Linked DNA regions of Phytohabitans houttuyneae. The protein of the gene in region 2 binds, or shares a complex with, the protein of the main gene of each other region. Links are inferred from orthologs where the notes say so. Each region holds a gene or a part of one and is shown on either strand. Other genes may lie near its edges. The genes, in order: Phou_RS10165, rny and Phou_RS47680.

Evidence for each region.
Region 1: rny (region 2) and Phou_RS10165 share a complex: the UniProt entries of both Bacillus subtilis proteins name them as parts of the possible RNA degradosome complex. The link is inferred for Phytohabitans houttuyneae from one-to-one orthologs.
Region 3: rny (region 2) and Phou_RS47680 share a complex: the UniProt entries of both Bacillus subtilis proteins name them as parts of the possible RNA degradosome complex. The link is inferred for Phytohabitans houttuyneae from one-to-one orthologs.

Annotation. Positions count from the first base shown.
Region 1 is NZ_BLPF01000001.1:2,316,493-2,319,672, reverse strand. What follows is about bases 68-3,096. They hold Phou_RS10165 (polyribonucleotide nucleotidyltransferase), read left to right. Parts: upstream 68-419; coding sequence 420-2,774; downstream 2,775-3,096. Other genes in these bases: Phou_RS10160 (M16 family metallopeptidase), read left to right, coding at 2,774-3,096; rpsO (30S ribosomal protein S15), read left to right, coding at 68-229. Also shown: more of rpsO, read left to right, coding at 1-67; more of Phou_RS10160, read left to right, coding at 3,097-3,180. UniProt on the Bacillus subtilis protein: Involved in mRNA degradation. Catalyzes the phosphorolysis of single-stranded polyribonucleotides processively in the 3'- to 5'-direction. Necessary for competence development in Bacillus subtilis.
Region 2 is NZ_BLPF01000001.1:2,118,166-2,121,216, forward strand. The notes cover bases 41-2,940. They hold rny (ribonuclease Y), read right to left. Parts: upstream 2,430-2,940; coding sequence 651-2,429; downstream 41-650. Other genes in these bases: Phou_RS09545 (amino acid ABC transporter permease), read left to right, coding at 41-498; Phou_RS09555 (3-keto-5-aminohexanoate cleavage protein), read right to left, coding at 2,847-2,940. Outside these bases: more of Phou_RS09545, read left to right, coding at 1-40; more of Phou_RS09555, read right to left, coding at 2,941-3,051. UniProt on the Bacillus subtilis protein: Endoribonuclease that initiates mRNA decay. Initiates the decay of all SAM-dependent riboswitches, such as yitJ riboswitch. Involved in processing of the gapA operon mRNA, it cleaves between cggR and gapA.
Region 3 is NZ_BLPF01000004.1:1,218,839-1,221,886, reverse strand. What follows is about bases 91-2,987. They hold Phou_RS47680 (6-phosphofructokinase), read right to left. Parts: upstream 2,105-2,987; coding sequence 1,076-2,104; downstream 91-1,075. Other genes in these bases: Phou_RS47675 (polyadenylate-specific 3'-exoribonuclease AS), read right to left, coding at 2,324-2,815; proC (pyrroline-5-carboxylate reductase), read right to left, coding at 183-1,001. Also shown: Phou_RS47690 (hypothetical protein), read right to left, coding at 1-49. UniProt on the Bacillus subtilis protein: Catalyzes the phosphorylation of D-fructose 6-phosphate to fructose 1,6-bisphosphate by ATP, the first committing step of glycolysis.

The DNA.
Region 1 (3,180 bases), 200 kb from region 2 along the record:
GTACGCGACTGTCGAGGGGGACACCGGTTCCCCGGAAGTGCAGGTCGCGGTGCTCACCAAGCGGATCGCCGAGCTCACCGAGCACCTCAAGGTGCACAAGCACGACCACCACAGCCGTCGTGGTCTGCTGCTTCTGGTGGGTCGTCGCCGCCGCCTCCTGAACTACATGGCGAAGAAGGACATCAACCGCTACCGGTCGATCATCGAACGGCTCGGTTTGCGGCGGTGAACTGACGGGGGAGCGGCGCGAGTCGCTCCCTCACCACAAGAGGGGCCCGGGAGCGGATCGACGCACCGGTCCTCGGTAGTGGCCCCCGGGCCGCCGCACGCCGGCCCCGGGCGCTTCGATCGAAGACCGGCCCGTCTGAGCAGCTCCCACGGTTGTGGCCCCCACGATCGAAGAGGAGTGCGTCCAGAACATGACCGAGCACAACAGCCTCGGCAACCAGAAAAGCACCGCAGTGATCGACAACGGGTCGTTCGGCACCCGTGAGATCACCTTCTCCACCGGCCGGCTGGCCAAGCAGGCCGCCGGCTCGGTGATCGCCCAGCTCGGCGACACCGTCGTCCTCTCCGCGACGACCGCGAGCAAGCAGCCGAAGGAGCAGTACGACTTCTTCCCGCTGACGGTCGACGTCGAAGAGCGCATGTACGCGGCGGGTCGGATCCCCGGCTCGTTCTTCCGGCGCGAGGGCCGGCCCAGCGAGGACGCGATCCTCACGTGCCGCCTGATCGACCGGCCGCTGCGCCCGAGCTTCGTCAAGGGCCTGCGCAACGAGGTCCAGGTCGTCGAGACGGTCCTGGCGCTCGACCCGGCCCACCCGTACGACGTGGTGGCGATCAACGCCGCCTCGCTGTCCACCAAGCTCTCCGGCCTGCCGTTCTCCGGCCCGATCGGTGCTACGCGGATGGCGCACGTCGACGGCCAGTGGGTGGCGTTCCCGACCCACGAGGAGCTGGCGCGGGCCACGTTCGACATGGTCGTCGCCGGCCGGGTCCTGCCCGACGGCGACGTCGCGATCATGATGGTCGAGGCGGAGGCCACCGAGCACACGGTCGGCCTTGTCGCGGCTGGCGGCACCGCCCCGACCGAAGAGGTCGTCGCGGGTGGCCTCGAGGCGTCCAAGCCGGCGATCCGCGAGCTGTGCCGCGCGCAGAGCGAGATCGCCGAGTCGGCCGCCAAGCCGGTCGCCGAGTTCCCGGTCTTCCTCGACTACCAGGACGACGTCTTCGAGACGGTCTCCAGCGCGGTCCGCGGTGAGGTCACCGAAGCGCTGAAGATCGCCGGCAAGGCGGAGCGCGAGGAGGCCCTCGACCGCATCAAGGACAAGGCGTTCGAGGTCGTCGCCCCGCAGTACGAAGGCCGGGAGAAGGAGATCTCCCCGGCGTTCCGCTCGCTGGTCAAGTCGGAGGTGCGCACCCGCGTGCTCCGCGACCAGGTGCGCATCGACGGCCGCGGCCCGCGCGACATCCGGCCGCTGACCGCCGAGACCGAGGTGCTGCCTCGGGTGCACGGCTCGGCGCTGTTCGAGCGGGGCGAGACGCAGATCCTCGGCGTCACCACGCTCAACATGCTCCGCATGGAGCAGCAGCTCGACACGCTGTCGCCGGAAAAGCACAAGCGCTACATGCACAACTACAACTTCCCGCCGTACTCGACGGGTGAGACCGGCCGCGTCGGCGCCCCCAAGCGCCGCGAGATCGGCCACGGCGCGCTGGCCGAGCGGGCGCTGATCCCGGTGCTGCCCAGCCGCGAGGAGTTCCCGTACGCGATCCGCCAGGTCTCCGAGGCCCTCGGGTCCAACGGTTCGACCTCGATGGGTTCGGTCTGCGCCTCGACCATGTCGCTGCTGTCCGCCGGCGTGCCGCTCAAGGCGCCGGTCGCGGGCATCGCGATGGGTCTGATCTCGGACGAGGTCGAGGGCAAGACGCAGTACGTGAGCCTCACCGACATCCTCGGCGCCGAGGACGCGTACGGCGACATGGACTTCAAGGTCGCCGGCACGCGGGAGTTCGTGACCGCGCTCCAGCTCGACACCAAGCTCGACGGCATCCCGTCCGACGTGCTTGCCGCCGCGCTGCAGCAGGCCCACGACGCGCGGCAGACGATCCTCGACGTGATGCAGGAGGCCATCGAGGCGCCGGCCACGATGTCCGAGTACGCGCCGCGGGTCACCACCGTCAAGATCCCGGTTGACAAGATCGGCATGGTGATCGGGCCGAAGGGCCAGACGATCAACGCGATCCAGGACGAGACCGGCGCCGAGATCTCCATCGAGGACGACGGCACGATCTACGTCGGCGCGACCAACGGCCCCTCGGCCGAGGCCGCCGTCGAGCGGATCAACGCGATCGCCAACCCGACGCTGCCCAAGGTGGGCGACAAGTTCCTCGGCACGGTGGTGAAGACGGCCGCGTTCGGCGCGTTCATCTCGCTGCTGCCCGGCCGCGACGGCCTGCTGCACATCTCCAAGGTGGGCAACGGCAAGCGGGTCGAAAAGGTCGAGGACTACCTCAACGTCGGTGACAAGGTCGAGGTGCAGATCGCCGACATCGACCAGCGCGGCAAGATCTACCTGGACAAGGTGCGCGCCGAGGGCGAAGAGGCCCCGGCCGAGGCCGACGGTGGCGACCGGCCGCCGGCTCGCGGTGGCGACCGGGGTCCGCGCGACCGCGGTGACCGCGACGGCGGCGACCGTGGCCCGAGCCGCGGCGAGCGCGAGGGTGAGGGCGACAGCGAAGGCGGCCCACGCCGGCGCCGGCACCGCCGCTGATGACGCTGGACAACAGGGACGGGGGCAGTACGGTACGACGTACCGTGCTGCCCTCGGGCCTTAGGGTGCTGACCGAGGCGATCCCGTCGATGCGGAGCGTCTCGTTCGGCGTGTGGGTCGGCATCGGCTCCCGCGACGAGGCACCCGAGCAGGCCGGCGTGTCGCACTTCCTGGAGCACCTGCTCTTCAAGGGCACCGAGCGGCGCAGCGCGCTGGACATCTCGGCCCAGATCGAGGCGGTGGGCGGCGAGACCAACGCGTTCACCACCAAGGAGTACACCTGCTACTACGCGCGGGTCCTCGACGAGGACCTGCCGCTCGCCATCGACGTGATGTGCGACCTGGTCTCCCACTCGGTGCTGGATGCGGCCGACGTGGAGACCGAGCGCGGCGTGATCCTCGAAGA
Region 2 (3,051 bases):
GGCGTCGACCTCGGCGACATCCTGTGGTACCTGGTGATCGGCCTGACCCTGTACAACATGGTGGTCATCGGCGAGATCCTCCGCTCCGGCATGGAGGGTCTGCCCGGCGGCCAGCGCGAGGCGGCGGAGGCGATGGGCCTCAGCTCGTTCCAGACGACGCGCATGATCCTGCTGCCACAGGCGTTCCGCATCATGCTGCCGGCGCTGATCAGCCAGCTGGTGGTCGTGCTGAAGGACACCTCGCTCGGCTTCATCATCGGCTACGAGGAGGTGCTGCGGGTCAGCGGCCAGATCATCCAGGCCCTCCCGGAGCCCAACCCCATCCAGGTGTACTTCGTCGTCGGCGCCATCTACATCCTGGTCAACTACCTGCTCTCCAAGCTCGCGGAGTACGTGCAGCGCCGCCTCGCCCGCGGCCGCAAGACGGCTGCTCTGCCCGCCGAGCAGCCGCCGGCAGCCGTGGCCGCCGAGATCGAGCCGACACCCAGCAGCATCTGATCTGCGGGCCCGCCAAAAAGCGGCGCGGGCCCGCAGGTCAACCGCTCAGCTCGCGTGGGGCGACCTTCACCACCGCGAAGGGTGAGGCCGCGGGAGCAACGGTCCGGGCCACCGCGGACATCGCGGTAGCTCTATGAATCTCGAAAGATCGGTCAGCGGGCGATCTCGGTGACGCGGGACTCGCGAACCACCGTGACCCGGATCTGGCCGGGGTAGGTGAGCTCTTCCTCGATCTGCTTGGCCACGTCGCGGGCGAGCACCGCGGCGCCGATGTCGTCCACGTCGTCGGGCTTGACCATCACGCGGATCTCGCGGCCGGCCTGCATGGCGAAGACCTTCTCGACGCCCGTCTTGCCGGCGGCGATCTCCTCGATCCGCTCCAGCCGCTTGACGTACGCCTCAAGGCTCTCCCGCCGCGCCCCCGGCCGCCCGCCCGAGCAGGCGTCCGAGGCCTGCGTGAGAACCGCTTCGATGGTCTGCGGCGGAACCTCGTTGTGGTGCGCCTCGATCGCGTGCACCACCTCTTCCGGCTCGCCGTACTTGCGGGCCAGGTCGGCGCCGATCAGCGCGTGGCTGCCCTCCACCTCGTGGGTGAGCGCCTTGCCGATGTCGTGCAGGAAGGCGCACCGCTTGATCATCTGGGCGTCCAGGCGCAGCTCGGCGGCCATGATGCCGGCGATGTGCGCGGTCTCGACGAGGTGCTTGAGCACGTTCTGCCCGTACGACGTGCGGTAGCGCAGCCGCCCCAGCAGCGTCATCAGCTCCGGGTGCAGGTCGGTGATGCCCACCTCGACGAGTGCGTCCTCCGCGGCGCGCTCGCAGAGCCGCTCGACCTCCTGCTTGGCCGAGTCGAAGACCTCCTCGATGCGGTGCGGGTGGATCCGCCCGTCGAGCACGAGCTTTTCCAGCGTGAGGCGGCCGATCTCGCGGCGCACCGGGTCGAAGCAGGAAAGCAGCACCGCCTCGGGCGTGTCGTCGATGATCAGGTTGACGCCGGTCACCGACTCGAAGGCGCGGATGTTGCGCCCCTCGCGGCCGATGATGCGTCCCTTCATCTCGTCGCCGGGCAGGTGGAGCACGCTGACGACGCTCTCCGCGGTCTGCTCGCTGGCCACTCGCTGGATCGCGTCGACAACGATGTGGCGGGCGCGCTGCTCGGCGGTGTTGCGGGCGTCGTTTTCGATGTCGCGGACGAGCAGCGCCGCCTCCCGCTTGGCCTGGCCCTCGATCGCCTCGACCAGCTCGCCGCGGGCCGCGTCGGCGGTCAGCCCGGCCACCCGCTCCAGCTCGCGGCGCCCCAGCTCCTCGGCCTCGATCAGCGTGGACTCGCGCTTGGCGAGGGCCGCCTCGCGCTCGGCCAGCTCGGCCTCGGCCGCCGCGATCCGCCGGTCGCGCTCGCCGAGCCGGTCCAGCTCCTCCGTGTGCTGCCGCTCGCGCTCGTCGATCCGCGCGGTGCGCCGCTCAAGCTCCGCGGCCTGCTCCTTGACGGTCGCGCTGAGCACCGAGATCTCGCGTTCACCGCTGCGCCGCGCCGCCGACCGCACCTGCTCCGCGTCGGCCTCGGCCTGCCGGTGCGCCCGCTCAAGGATGGTGTCCGCCTCGGCCCGCGCCGCGTCGAGCACCCGGCGCGCCTCCGCACGCGCCGAACGTGCCTCGGCCTTGGCCTCCGCGGCATCGGTGCGGGCCGCCGCGGCGGCCGACTTGGCCTCCTCGATGGCCGACGACGCCTCACCGGCCGCGCTCCGCAGCGCGGCGAGGGACTGCTCCTGGCGGTCGCGCTCCTCGACGAACGCGGGGTCGTCAGGCCGCTTCGCCGCGGGCTGGGCCACCGTCAGGCCGCGCAGGGTCCGCGCGCCGAGAAAGAGAGCCACCACCACGAGTACGGCTAGCGCCAGCACCGCGATCAGCAGTACCACGGTCATCCCGCCCATGCCGCCTCCCTTCGCCGCCTCGGGCGTCGCGGACGGGTTTTGCCCACCCACCAACGCGCCTTACGGCTGTGTCGCCCGACCGAGGCAGCTGGCCGCAGGTACGACCACCAGCGGCACCCTCGCGGGCACCGCCACTGGCCTGATATGTACGTGCCGTCGCCGACGCGGCCTGGTCGACGACGGATCTAAAGTGATGCCGTACTGTTACGCGATCTATGTTGTGCGATTAGCCTGCGATGGTCGGGCTTCCTCGTCTGTAACGCGAGGCTAGGTCGCGAGTGGCGGTTCGGTCAAGGACCCATGATCCGGCCGAACCGGGGACGTAGGGCATCGGAACGCTCACGCGCAGGTCATGGCCGGTACGGGCATTCCGGGACGAGTCACGAACGCCGCACATTTTTCGGATGACCCAGCAGGTCATTCGGCTGATCGAGGGGTCCTCTGAAAGGTCAGCGCGGCTTCCACCAGAGCGCGATTGTCGGGTGCCATCGTGCCATCCGGCATCATCCGGGTGTCTTCCAGCCCCACCCGCGCATGCAGGCCGAGCCGCATCGCCTCCTCCAGGACGGCCCAGACGGCGGGACCTTCGGCGTGGAGCAGTACCGGCACGGGCTGCCCCCCG
Region 3 (3,048 bases), on a different replicon or contig from region 2:
CCCAGAGGGCCGCCGCCACACCACCGAGGATCACCGCGAGACGTCGCATGGCCGTACCTCCCTGAGTGCCGCTATCACTACTCCCTGTCATGACACTAGGAGTGCTGGGAGCGGGCGGGAAGGGATGAACGCGTGAGTGAATCAGGAGCACCCGAGAGTGGCAGGCGCTCCTGATCTTCGCGTCAGGCGCTCTGCTGCGCGATCTCGCGGGCCCGGTCGCGAGCCGCCTCCAGCGCGCCGAGAAGGGCCGCCCGGACCCCGTGGTTTTCCAGCTCGCGGATCGCGGAAATCGTTGTACCAGCAGGTGAAGTCACTGCTTCGCGGAGCTTTACGGGATGCTCGCCGGAGTCGCGGAGCATGACCGCGGAACCGATCGCGGTCTGCACGATCAGCTCGTGCGCGACCTGGCGCGGCAGCCCCAGGAGGATGCCTGCGTCGATCATGGCTTCGACGAGCAGGTAGAAGTAGGCCGGGCCGGAGCCGGACAGCGCGGTGACCGCGTCCTGCTGCGACTCGGGGACACGGAGCGTGGCGCCGAGCGGCTTGAACATCTCCTCCGCCAGCGCCAGGTGCGCCGCCGTCGCGTGCGGACCCGCCGAGATCGCGGTCATCGCCTCGTCCACAAGCGCGGGCGTGTTGGTCATGACCCGCACGACCGGCGTGCCCTCGGGCAGCCGCCGACCGAAAAAGCCGGTCGGCAGGCCGGCGCAGAGCGAGATCACCAGCTTGTCGGCCGGAACCTTGGCGCCGATCTCGTCCAGCAGCGCGCCCGCGTCCTGCGGCTTGACCGCGATCGCCAGCACCTCGGCCTCGGCGACGGCGGTGAGGTTGTCGACCATGCGTACGCCGTACCGCTCGGCGAGCTCCTCGGCCCGCGCGGGGCGGCGGGTGGTCGCGATCAGCTTGTCGGTCGGCCAGCCCGCGCGCAGCAGGCCCGAGAGCATCAGCTCACCGATCTTGCCCGCGCCGATCACCGCGACCGTGTGTACTCCGGCTGCCATGGGCTCATCCTCCCCCTCGCGCAACCGAGCCGGCGCGCCGCCCTCGGGGCGACGCGCCGGCTGGACGCGGGCTCTCAGCTGCCGAAGAAGACCTCGGCCTCGGTGTACCGCTCGATCGGCACGGTCTTGAGCTCGCCGGTGCCGTCCTTGAGCGGCACCCGCACGATGTCGGTGCCGCGCAGGGCCATCATCTTGCCGAAGTCGCCCTCGTTCACCGCGTCGATGGCCTGCAGGCCGAAGCGGGTCGAGAGCACCCGGTCGAAGGCCGTGGGCGTGCCGCCGCGCTGGATGTGGCCGAGCACGACGGTGCGGGCCTCCTTGCCGGTCTTCGCCTCGAGCTGCTCCGCCAGCCACTGGCCGATGCCGCCCAGCCGCACGTGGCCGAACGAGTCGAGCTCCTGGTTGTGCAGCACCATCTGGCCGTCGAGCGGCTGGGCGCCCTCGGCGACGACCACGATCGGCGCGTACTGGTGCTGGAAGCGCTTCTCCACGTACTGGGCGACCTGGTCGACGTCGAACTGCCGCTCGGGCAGCAGGATCACGTTGGCGCCGCCGGCGATGCCCGCGTGCAGCGCGATCCAGCCGGCGTGGCGGCCCATGACCTCGACGACCAGCGTGCGGTGGTGGCTCTCCGCCGTGGTGTGCAGGCGGTCGATCGCCTCCATCGCGATGTTGACCGCGGTGTCGAAGCCGAACGTGTAGTCGGTCGCGTTGAGGTCGTTGTCGATGGTCTTCGGCACGCCGACGACCTTGACGCCCAGCTCGTCGAGCTTGGTGGCGACGCCGAGCGTGTCCTCGCCACCGATGGCGACGAGCGCGTCGACGCCGAGGCTGGCGAGGTTTTCCTTGATCTTCTCCACGCCACCGTCGATCTTGAACGGGTTGGTGCGGGAGGAGCCGAGGATGGTGCCGCCGCGCGGGAGGATGCCCCGCACCTCCGCGATACCCAGCGGCTTGGTCAGGCCCTCCAGGGGACCCCGCCAGCCATCCCGGAAGCCCACGAACTCGTGCCCGTAGGTGGCTACGCCCTTGCGCACCACAGCTCGGATCACCGCGTTCAGACCTGGGCAGTCACCGCCGCCGGTGAGCACGCCGATACGCATGATGTCCTCAATCCTCCTGGAAATGTGAATGAGAAATGGCCCGTCGGCGTCGTTGCCGGGCCCGGGGCTGTGCTCGCTGGCTCGCTCCGCTCGCCTCCGCCCGGTGCCGGCTCCGCCCGCCCTCGTCGCTGTGCTCCTCGGGCAGTATGTCGCCGACCCCGCGGCGGGGCCGTCAAAACCGCACTGTAGTCGCCCTGTCTGAACCCAAGATGGCCGGGTTCAGCCCATTGCCCGCCACCGCGCCAGGTTGTGGCGGGCGTCCACCAGCGCGTCGTGGCGGTCGGCTTCGGCATTCGGCAACGGAGGGCGACCGCGGTCGTCCCACCGCTGCCGAAGATCCTTCGTAAACCGGGGTATCTCGCGTGGCAGCGCCGGCATTGCGCCCCAGAGCTGGGCGAGCGCGACGTGGTCGTACGCCGCGTACCACGCCCACAGCTCCATCCGCTCGTGCTGGCGGCCACGAATCGGCTCCATCAGAAACTCGAAGAGCTCGTCCCGGATCCGTTCGCGGGAGCGCCACGCGGGGTCACTCGGCGAAGGGAGGCGGTCGAGCACGTTGCGCCGTACCCACGGGACGGCCCGGCTGTCGTCAAATTCCGTGGAAACGGCGTAAAACTCACGCCCGAACTCGTCGACGACACCGATCGAGACGAGGTCGACCAGCCGGCCGTCCTCGATGAACTCGCAGTCGTAAAAATAGCGGTACACCATCGGTGGACCATCATGCCCTGTACCCCGAACGAGTACGCAGCGGCCAATGGTTCACCCGTCTACAGCGACGAGCCGACCGGGTAATTGCAGGCCCCCTCGCTTTTACCCGGCCAGCCCCTCATCCCCGCCGCCGAACCCGCCGTGGCCCCCGTAAGTTCCCCCACCTGCGACGGATCTGTCTTCTAGCCTGCACGTATGCTGAGACTCTGACTGTCACCGATGTGATCGCAGGG